3 regions of the Peribacillus sp. NPDC097895 genome follow, and region 2 is predicted to be linked to each of the others. Evidence: riboswitches for the same ligand, from Rfam matches in the RefSeq annotation. Region 2 holds a riboswitch; each other region holds the start of a gene.
What was found. Region 2 has a riboswitch for cobalamin ahead of ACQKMH_RS14760 (ribonucleoside-diphosphate reductase subunit alpha). Riboswitches for the same ligand answer to the same signal wherever they lie in the genome.
Positions count from the first base shown of each region.

Region 1: linked by a shared signal. The riboswitch ahead of metE (5-methyltetrahydropteroyltriglutamate--homocysteine S-methyltransferase) and the one ahead of ACQKMH_RS14760 (ribonucleoside-diphosphate reductase subunit alpha) in region 2 are both predicted to bind cobalamin.
Region 3: linked by a shared signal. The riboswitch ahead of ACQKMH_RS18555 (ABC transporter substrate-binding protein) and the one ahead of ACQKMH_RS14760 (ribonucleoside-diphosphate reductase subunit alpha) in region 2 are both predicted to bind cobalamin.

Region 1 covers NZ_JBNNSH010000008.1:4,359-7,640, forward strand. The annotation lists gene ACQKMH_RS24635 (aminopeptidase) at 1-285, opposite strand, end outside; gene bcp (thioredoxin-dependent thiol peroxidase) at 296-766, opposite strand; gene ACQKMH_RS24645 (potassium channel family protein) at 829-1,248, opposite strand; cobalamin riboswitch at 1,494-1,684, shown strand; gene metE (5-methyltetrahydropteroyltriglutamate--homocysteine S-methyltransferase) at 1,836-3,282, shown strand, end outside.
Region 2 covers NZ_JBNNSH010000002.1:694,987-698,268, forward strand. The annotation lists gene ACQKMH_RS14745 (SulP family inorganic anion transporter) at 1-60, shown strand, start outside; gene ACQKMH_RS14750 (hypothetical protein) at 141-287, shown strand; gene ACQKMH_RS14755 (manganese-dependent inorganic pyrophosphatase) at 381-1,310, opposite strand; cobalamin riboswitch at 1,604-1,784, shown strand; gene ACQKMH_RS14760 (ribonucleoside-diphosphate reductase subunit alpha) at 1,922-3,282, shown strand, end outside.
Region 3 covers NZ_JBNNSH010000003.1:471,497-474,778, reverse strand. The annotation lists gene ACQKMH_RS18560 (polysaccharide deacetylase family protein) at 35-898, shown strand; cobalamin riboswitch at 986-1,160, shown strand; gene ACQKMH_RS18555 (ABC transporter substrate-binding protein) at 1,333-2,304, shown strand; gene ACQKMH_RS18550 (FecCD family ABC transporter permease) at 2,267-3,282, shown strand, end outside.

The sequences.
Region 1 (3,282 bases), on a different contig from region 2:
GGTGATGATGATGACCGCATCGATATCGGTATACTTCTTCAAAGCCCATTCAGAAGAGGTGTCAAGTTGTTCCTTCACATTCCCTAGCAACAAATGCCGGCTTATCTCATCGTCTTCGAGTTCTATATATGGATAAGCACCGACTCTGTATGTTTCATCAATCAGCTCTTTCAACAATGGTTTCGTGTTGATATGGCCCCGTATGAGGATTCTCTCTTTTGGCTGTAATTGTATCGAATGATGAATCAGCATGGCAGCAAGCTTCGTTATTCGCTCATCCTTCATTGCCTGTCCCTTATTTTTCGAGGTCGCGAAGAGTTTCAAGAGCTTCTTCAACGTGGCCTTTGACTTTAACCTTACGCCATTCTTTGACGATCTTGCCTTCCTTATCAATCAGGAAAGTTGAACGTTCAATGCCCATATATTCCTTTCCGAAGTTCTTTTTCAATTGCCATACATCAAATGATTCAGCAGCTTCATGATTTTCATCAGCTAGCAGCAAAAAAGGCAATCCATGCTTTTCAATGAATTTTTCATGACGTGCTGCCGGGTCTGGACTGATCCCAATGATGACGGCGTTCAGTTCCTCAAACTGCTCATTATGATCCCGAAAATCACAAGCCTCCGTCGTGCAGCCTGGTGTCATATCTTTTGGGTAAAAATACAAAACTATGTTTTTGCCCTTAAAATCCGATAAGGAAACTAACTCACCATTGTTTGCAGTGAGTTGAAAATCAGGTGCTTTTTCGCCAATTTTTACAGTCATTTTGAACCCTCCATTTCTTTCATTATGGTAAGAGTACCCAATAATCGAAAGAAACACAACTTTCATTTATCCTTCCTATCTTTCTGATCCAAGTCGATCACCGTCCGAATCACGAACGCTGCCGGGAGCGTGTACCCGATGAAGGCCTGAATCGTAGCTATCATCCTTCCCATGCCTATTGGGGCTATGTCTCCATACCCCACTGAAAACATCGTCATCGCACTAAAATAAAAAGAAGTCTTCAGCTGTTCATAGAAAGTGCCGTCCAAACGATTGCCCATATCAAGAATCACCGAATGATTCTGAAGCTCGTATAATAAATAAATCAATGCAAATCCAACTAATATCGTCGCATATAAATTGCCAAGCCACAGCAGATCCTCTAAGGAAAACTTCTTTCCTCCCGACTCAACAAGAAATAACGTCCGAATGCTCATCACCATGCAAAAAATGATTCCTGCAATCAAGATGTAGAATGTCATTCCCCACGCCCCATTTCAAAACGCCACTTCCTTTATACATACTCCCTGTCCAAACAATATATTCTTTTTTAGGGACTGACTTCATAGTTAACACTCCCACATCCAATACGCTCTTGTCGGATTGAGAACTTTTTCCTTGTTGACCATCCAAGTCGGATATGTTAAGATTGTCTAAATTTTTATAATAGTTTTTATTTTATAAATTTTTAGTGCCTGCAGTCAGCTTATCGAGCAGGTTTTATGAAATTTCATATGTGGAAATAGGTTCCTAATTTTCATTAGGATTAAAAGGGAAGCCCGGTGTAATTCCGGAACGGTCCCGCCACTGTAATGGGAATGTTAGCGCCATCCATATGCCACTGATCTTAAGGATTGGGAAGGCTTGCGCTAATGATATTCCCTAAGTCAGGAGACCTGCCTGTTTCAACAACACTGTTTTAACCTACGGGAGATAGGGAGGTGTTAGGGACCTTATAATTGTAAGGGGCATTTTTCATGCCTCTTTATTTTAAGCATTTCTAACTTTCTCTTTTTGACGGTTAGGGGTGCTTTTTTTGTTGTTTTATCAAATTAAAGAATGCAGGAGGATGAGAATATTGAAAAGTAGTAGTTTAGGGTACCCGCGAATCGGTGAAGATCGTGAATGGAAACGCACATTGGAAGCTTACTGGTCCGGGAAAATCGATGAAACGGAGTTTACGGCACAACTAGAAGCCATCCGGTTGGGCAATTTGCAAAAACAGAAAGATCAAGGAATTGATATCATTCCTGTCAATGACTTCACTTTATATGATCAAATGCTAGATATGTCAGTCATGTTCGGTCTTGTTCCTGAACGTTATTCCGCTTATGAAGGCGGCGCCGTTCCCCTTTCCGTTTATTATTCCATGGCCCGCGGTAACAAGGATGAAGTCGCTTCAGAAATGACGAAATGGTTCAATACGAACTATCACTATATCGTCCCGGAATTAAAACGGTCACAGCTGAACTTAACAGAAAATAAACCACTTGCTGCATACCGGGAAGCCAAGGAAAAGCTAGGGATTGAAACGAAGCCCGTGTTAATCGGACCTTATACCTTCATCTCCCTTTCCAAAGGCTTCAACAAAGAAGATATTCCTGGCATCATCCTGAGTTTGCTTCCGCTATACACGCAAATTCTGCAAGAGTTGGAGCAAGAAGGCGTGAAATGGGTTCAAATCGATGAACCTTCCATTGTTTCATCAATTTCCAAAGATGATATGCAAACCGTTGCATACCTCTACGAAAAACTGAATGAAGCAGCACCAAGCCTGAACATCATGCTGCAAACATACTTTGATGCCGTGGAACACTACCAAGAGGTGATTGAATTACAAGTACAGGGGATCGGCCTTGATTTTGTACATGATAAAGGGAAGAATCTTAGTAATCTTGAAGAATTCGGCTTCCCGAAGAACAAAGTGCTTGGTGCAGGTGTGATTGATGGAAAGAACATTTGGCTTTCTGATTTATCCAAAAAGATCCATTTGATCGAGACGCTTAAGAAAAAAGTAGCCGAAGACCAGATCTGGCTTCAGCCCTCTTGTTCCCTGCTTCATGTCCCGGTGACCGTCCGCAATGAAACTCTGATTGCCAAAGAAGTGAAAGAGGCCCTTGCTTTTGCAGATGAGAAACTTGAAGAAATCACACTCTTGGTCAAAGGAAATAACCAAGGTTTAGATGCTATCGCCGAAAAAGTGGGCGCCAATAAATTAGCGGTTCAAACGTTAGCAAGTTCAAGTGCACGAAATCATAAAAGTGTACAATCCAATGTCGAAAAGGTTAAATCCAAGACCACAGGACGTCAGTTGCCATTTAAAGAGCGCTATCAAAAACAACAGGACTTTTTCAAATTGCCTTTTCTTCCTTCCACTACGATTGGCAGCTTTCCGCAGACATTTGAAGTTAAACAAGCACGCGGGAAATTTAAACGAGGAGAATGGACCGCTTCGCAATATGAAACATTCGTAAACGAAGAAATCGGCAGGTGGATCGATATCCAAGAAGAAATCG
Region 2 (3,282 bases):
GATCACGAAAGTTCCTTATTGTTTGAGAAACTCGCCACTACAGAAAGTAAAATATCTTGAAAAAGTAAAATTCTGTTGAATAGAAACGTTTCAAACCGACAAAATAGATACATGAAAACTATTTTGAAGGAGCGAAAAACATGACATACCAGCAGGATTATACGGCAGCAAATCTGTCAGCTGATTTATTGAATGAACTGAAAAGCTTTGAAAGCAAACTTGGCGAGGAAGCCAATAAAGAACTGATTGTCATCGCCTATGAAAAAGAGAAGGATTCTTTGAATTAAGATAAAAAGACTCAAACACCATTATATGGGAGTGCTTGAGTCTTTTTTTTTGCACATGAAAAAGGATGCCCGAAAAGCACCCCTTTTTCTCTATTACTTATTGAATGTGTCCGTTAAAATCGGCACGATTTGTTTTTTACGCGATACAACGCCTTCTAAGACGGCGATGTTATTGTTTAATGTAACGTTATATGCTTTTTCCACTGCATTCGCAGCTTTTCCAAGAGCAAGGGCAACAGAATCATTAGTCAAGATATCCGTTACAATGAATAGGAATAAATCCAATTCCTTCATAGAGATGACCTCTTCAATTGCTGCTTCCAATTCGGATTGCTTGGCAAGCACTTCGTTCGGATCTACGGCATTCACCTGGGCTATTTCCACTTTAGCATTACCCATGGAGAATTCTTTTGCGTCAAGAGTGATTAGCTGGGCAATCGTTTTGTCGCTTAAATCAGCTCCCGCCTTCAACATTTCCAAGCCATATGTTTCGGCATTGACTCCTGCAATATCAGCCAGTTCCATAGCTGCTGCAACGTCTTGCTCTGTGCAGGTCGGGGATTTGAACAATAAAGAATCAGAAATGATGGCAGACAGCATAAGTCCTGCAATTGCTTTAGGGACTTCAATTCCGTTTTCTTTATAGATTTTATTTAAAATAGTTGCCGTACAGCCAACTGGTTCCGCACGGTAATATAAAGGATCGCTTGTTTCAAAGTTAGCGATACGGTGATGGTCGATAACTTCCAGCACACGGACTTGGTCAATATCTTCAGCACTTTGCTGGCGTTCGTTGTGATCGACAAGGATCACGCCATCCGCTTCCCCTGCCACCTTTTCCACAAGACGAGGAGCTTCGAAATTGAATTGATCCAACGCAAATTGAGTTTCACCATTCACTTCACCCAGACGAACTGGTTCAGCGTTGATACCTAGTTGCTTTTTCAAATCTGCATAAGCGATTGCTGAACAGATTGTGTCTGTATCCGGGTTTTTATGTCCAAAAACTAATACTTTTTCCAAGATTTTATCTCCTTTTTCATAAATATTTTTCCGCGAATCCCCTCAGCGCAATAAAGGAGAGCCACCTTTACAATACACTTTATTTTAACACAAAATCCTGTAAATTCAGTGCTTGAATTGTCCATTATCCAATAAAATCTTTCATTCCTTTTCCCTCTACCTTCACTTTGTCAATAGATAAGGGTTGGTTTTTCTCAAATATATTAGTTGAATTATCATCGTATATGGCTTACGATAATATAAGCAGAAATACTAGATATTGATTACACGAACAATGCTAATAACTATATATAGAATTTTTTATAATCCAAGGTGCCAGTGATGGCTGAAAAGGGAATCCGGTGCAAACCCGGAACTGTCCCCGCAACTGTAAATGTGACGAAATGAGAAAACCACTGTATAGCTCTCTATACGGGAAGGACTCAAAGTAGGATGATCATGAGTCAGGAGACCTGCCTTGATTTTTTCACGTTTCTTATTCTTCGGGGATTGAGATGATGAAACGATAGTTTAATGGCTATTTTTTCATGGCTCTTTTATTCTATCGTTTGATCCGCTCAATTCATTGGGCGGTTTTTTTATTTAGCGGATTTTTACAAGGAGGATTATTAATGACTCAAACATATAACTCTATTATAAGCGAAAATGATACCGAAACGAGCTCCATCCAGCTTGAAATGTTATCGAAGGAATTCGAAGGTCGTCTCGATATGGAAAAGTTCAAAAAGCGTTTTACTAAATGGCTTGATCGCAAAAGTGACTCAACCGAAGAACAGGCTTCAAAAAAACTGATTCAGCTCGCTCTTGAAAGTGTGGATATCGATGCTCCCGATTGGACATTCGTTGCTGCTGCAGAACTGTTGAATACAATGTATAAGGATGCGCAAGCCAATCGAGGTTATGAAGGCAAGAGTTATGGCCCATTTTATGAACTGATCTCGGAGCTCTCCCAACTACAAGATGGCCAGCGGTATCCCATTTATAAATCAGAACTGCTAGCTTCTTATACGAAAGCTGAAATCGAGGAATTGGGTTCGATGATTGACCCGGAAAGAGATAAACTTTTTTCTTACATAGGCATCTACTTATTAAACGATCGCTACCTAGCCCGCCCAAAAAGAGACAAGGTCTATGAACTGCCTCAAGAGCGCTTCATGATCATTGCGATGGAAATCATGCGATTGGAAAAAACGGAGCACCGCCTGCAACTTATAAAAGAAGCTTACTGGGCCATGTCCAATCTTTATATGACTGTTGCGACCCCTACACTATCGAATGCCGGTAAAACACATGGACAGTTAAGCTCTTGCTTTATCGATGCCATCGAAGATTCCATTGACGGCATCTATCTATCTAACTACGATGCTGCAAAAGTATCTAAATTCGGCGGTGGTGTCGGACTTTATGTAGGCAAGATTCGGTCGCTTGGTTCTGATATCCGTGGCTTCTCTGGAAATAGTTCCGGTACGACTCCCTGGATTCGACTATTCAACCAGACAGCCGTCAGTGTCGATCAATTGGGTCAACGTAAAGGTGCCATCGCGATTTACTTGGATGCCTGGCATAAAGATATCCTGAGCTTCCTTGATTTGAAGACGCAAAACGGGGACGACAGATTAAAAGCCCATGATATTTTTACAGGTGTATGCATACCTGATTTATTCATGGAGGCTGTACGCGACAGAAAAGAATGGTATCTGTTCGACCCGCACACCGTCAAGCAAACACTTGGATTCTCACTTGAAGATCTTTATGACGAGAAGAAAGGTGAAGGAAGCTTCAGGACACATTACGCACTTGCCGTTGAGGCAGCAGAAAATGGCATTCTTCCAAATTATAGCTTTGAAAAAATCAATGCGATGGAAATCATGAAAAGCATCATGATTTCCCAATTAGAAGAAGGCGTCCCATATATGTTCTACCGCGATGAAGTGAACCGGAAGAATCCGAATAAACATAAGGGTATGATTTA
Region 3 (3,282 bases), on a different contig from region 2:
GAGAATGATAGTGGGAAAATACAGAGTTTTAAGCATGGCAGCGTTGCTGGGGATGTTAATTTTACCTGGATGCTCACAAGGGGTTTTAGAGGACATAGGTACAAAGACGGCTGCGCCGATTGCGGAAGATAATATTGAAGTAGTTGCAGCAGCGGAGAGTGACGGCGGACAGGATTCGGAGGACGAAGGTAATCCTGAACAAATCGATACAAGGAACTGGATAAGGGCCGAGTCCACGGTTCAGCTTCCCATATTGATGTATCATAGCATATCTGAAGGTAATAACCTTCGGGTGCCAAAAGAGGAATTCCGAATGCAAATGGCTTGGCTTCGGGAAAATGGATACCATACATTATCCCCTAATGAAGCATTTCACGTTTTAACCGAAAATCGAATGCCAAGTGAAAAGTGTGTCTGGATTACTTTTGATGATGGGTATACAGATAACTACACGGAGGCTTTTCCTATATTAAGAGAATATGACATGAAAGCGACCATTTTCATGATTGGGAAATCCATTGAAAAAGGTCATCACCTGACGGAAGGTCAAATGCTGGAGATGAGCAGGAATGGGATTTCCATCGAAAGTCATACGATCAACCATCTTGAGCTAAACCGCATGACCCCAGAGCAGCAAGAAGTCGAAATGGTCCAGTCAAAGGATTTATTCGATCGTATCCTCCATCAGGACACGACAGTACTTTCGTATCCAGTTGGTCGGTATAACGAAGAGAGTCTCAGGCTGTCGGAAGAAGCTGGATACAAGATGGCCGTTACGACCGAACCTGGCGGGGCTTCCAGTGATCAAGGAATGTATGCCCTGCATCGCGTTCGGATTTCACCCGGATTATCGGTTGGTGGGTTTGCGTCCCTGATTGAAAATGCTACAAATCATTGAAGAGGGACGGGGCATCTTGGAGCCAGTCAGAAAAATCATATAATAATAGATTCTTACATGGTGTATAATGAAAAGCAGTGAAAATTATATACATATGAGCGATTTGGTGTCTTAATGACTTAAAAGGGAAGCTGGTTGAATGCCAGCGCGGTCCCGCCACTGTATATGGGAGTTAACGGCTGTGAACCACTGTATGAGATATGGGAAGGTGCCGTTGACGATGACCATGAGCCAGGAGACCTGCCAAGATTCGTACACCTATAACCTACGCGGATGGGAAGGTGTGTGGCAGACCCTAAAGAGTCCGTAATTATATTGTTGCCATACAAGCATCTTCCGTTTAACGGGAGATGCTTTTTGTTTTGATGCGCATCTTCGTTTAAAGGAAGCGCTATTTCATAGGGTGGAAAAAATAAATGAAAAGATTGTGAGGAATGAAAATGAAGAAAATTTTTGGTTTGATCCTGGTGTTATTACTGACTGCAGGTATGATCGTTGGTTGCAGCGGGGGATCTAATGAAGGAACGGAAAAGCAGCAAACGAATCATGCTCAACACCAAGCTTTCCCGATTACGATTAAAGATGCAACGGGTGAAAAAGTTACGATAGAAGAAAAACCGAAGAAAATCGTTACGTTGATACCAAGTAATACGGAAGTGGTATTTGCTCTTGGTTTGGGTAAAAAGGTTGTTGGTGTTTCCGACAATGATAATTACCCGGAAGAAACGAAAGAAATCGAAAAAGTTGGCGGAATGGAAATGAATACGGAGTTGATTGTTTCCTTAAAGCCTGATCTTGTTCTTGCCCATGCATCCAGTGCCCATAATTCAAGTGAGGGATTAAAGCAGATTAAGGATGCTGGAATAGATGTCCTTGTAGTTAATGATGCACAAAGCTTTGACGAAGTGTATGAGTCTATCGATATGATTGGACAGGCAACAGGAGAACATGATAAGGCAAAAGAAATCATTACCGATATGAAAACGAAGCTGAAGGCTATATCTGAAAAAGCCAAATCCGTAAAGGAAGCGGATAGAAAGACCGTTTTAGTGGAGGTTTCGCCGTCTCCGGAAATATATACACCTGGAAAAAATACATTCATGAATGAAATGCTTCAAATGATTTCAGCGAAAAATGCAGCGGCTGAATTGGACGGTTGGGCAAAAATTGATGAAGAGTCGATGATTGCTGCAAATCCGGATGTCATTATTACAACGTATGGTTATTATACAAAAGATCCAATCAGTGAAGTGACCGGCAGAAAAGGATGGCAAGACGTAAATGCTGTTAAGAATGGCCAAATCTTTGATGTCCATTCTGACTTGGTGACCCGTTCCGGTCCACGCTTAATAGAGGGAGTAGAGGAACTTGCCAAATCAGTCTATCCGAACGTATTTGACAAATAAAGGGACGTTTGCTTATTTGATTGCGTTATTATTTTTACTTTTTGCTTGTACGATTGGCATTTCCTTTGGTTCGGTGCCAGTACCGATTCCCGTACTTATACAAATAATCGGCAAGGAGATTTTTCATTTACCGATTTCCGTTGATCCGGATGTGATGCTGACGAATATCGTGATGAACATCCGCTTGCCGCGTGTATTGCTTGCGGGTTTGGTTGGTGCTTCGCTTGCGATTGCAGGTGCGGCATTTCAGGGACTGCTCCGGAATCCGCTCGCTGACCCTTACACATTAGGTATATCATCAGGAGCATCAGTCGGAGCTGTATTGACCTTATTCTTGAATATATCACTGCCATTCATCGGTTTATATACGCTTCCGGTATTGAGTATCTCATGTTCCGTGATCACGATTTTCTGTGTATTGGCTTTTGCAAAAAAAATGGATCGATCGATGAAAGTGGAAACGATTATATTAACCGGAATCATTTTCAGCTCGTTTTTAAGTGCCTTCATTTCTTTGATGATTGCGTTGACGGGCGAGGAATTAAGACAAATCATTGGCTGGCTCATGGGCAGCGTTTCAATGCGTGGTTGGAATTATATCGCGATCATATTGCCGTTTTTTATCATTGGTTCACTGATCTTGCTCATGAATACAAGTGAATTGAATGCGATGACTTTCGGGGAAGACCGGGCAAAACACTTAGGTGTGAATGTGCATCGGCGAAAAATGTGGATCTTGATTGCTGGTTCGATATTGACAGGGGCAGCCGTTGCGGTTTCAGGGACGATTGGCTTTGTAGGATTGGTCATTCCTCATTTGGTCCGTAGGATTTGGGGGCCTGACCATAAACATTTGCTTCCGTTGTCTTTGCTGATAGGAAGCGGATTCTTGATTTTGGCGGACCTTGTCGCACGGACGATCATAGCCCCATCGGAACTGCCGATCGGTGTCATCACTTCACTTATCGGGGCACCGGC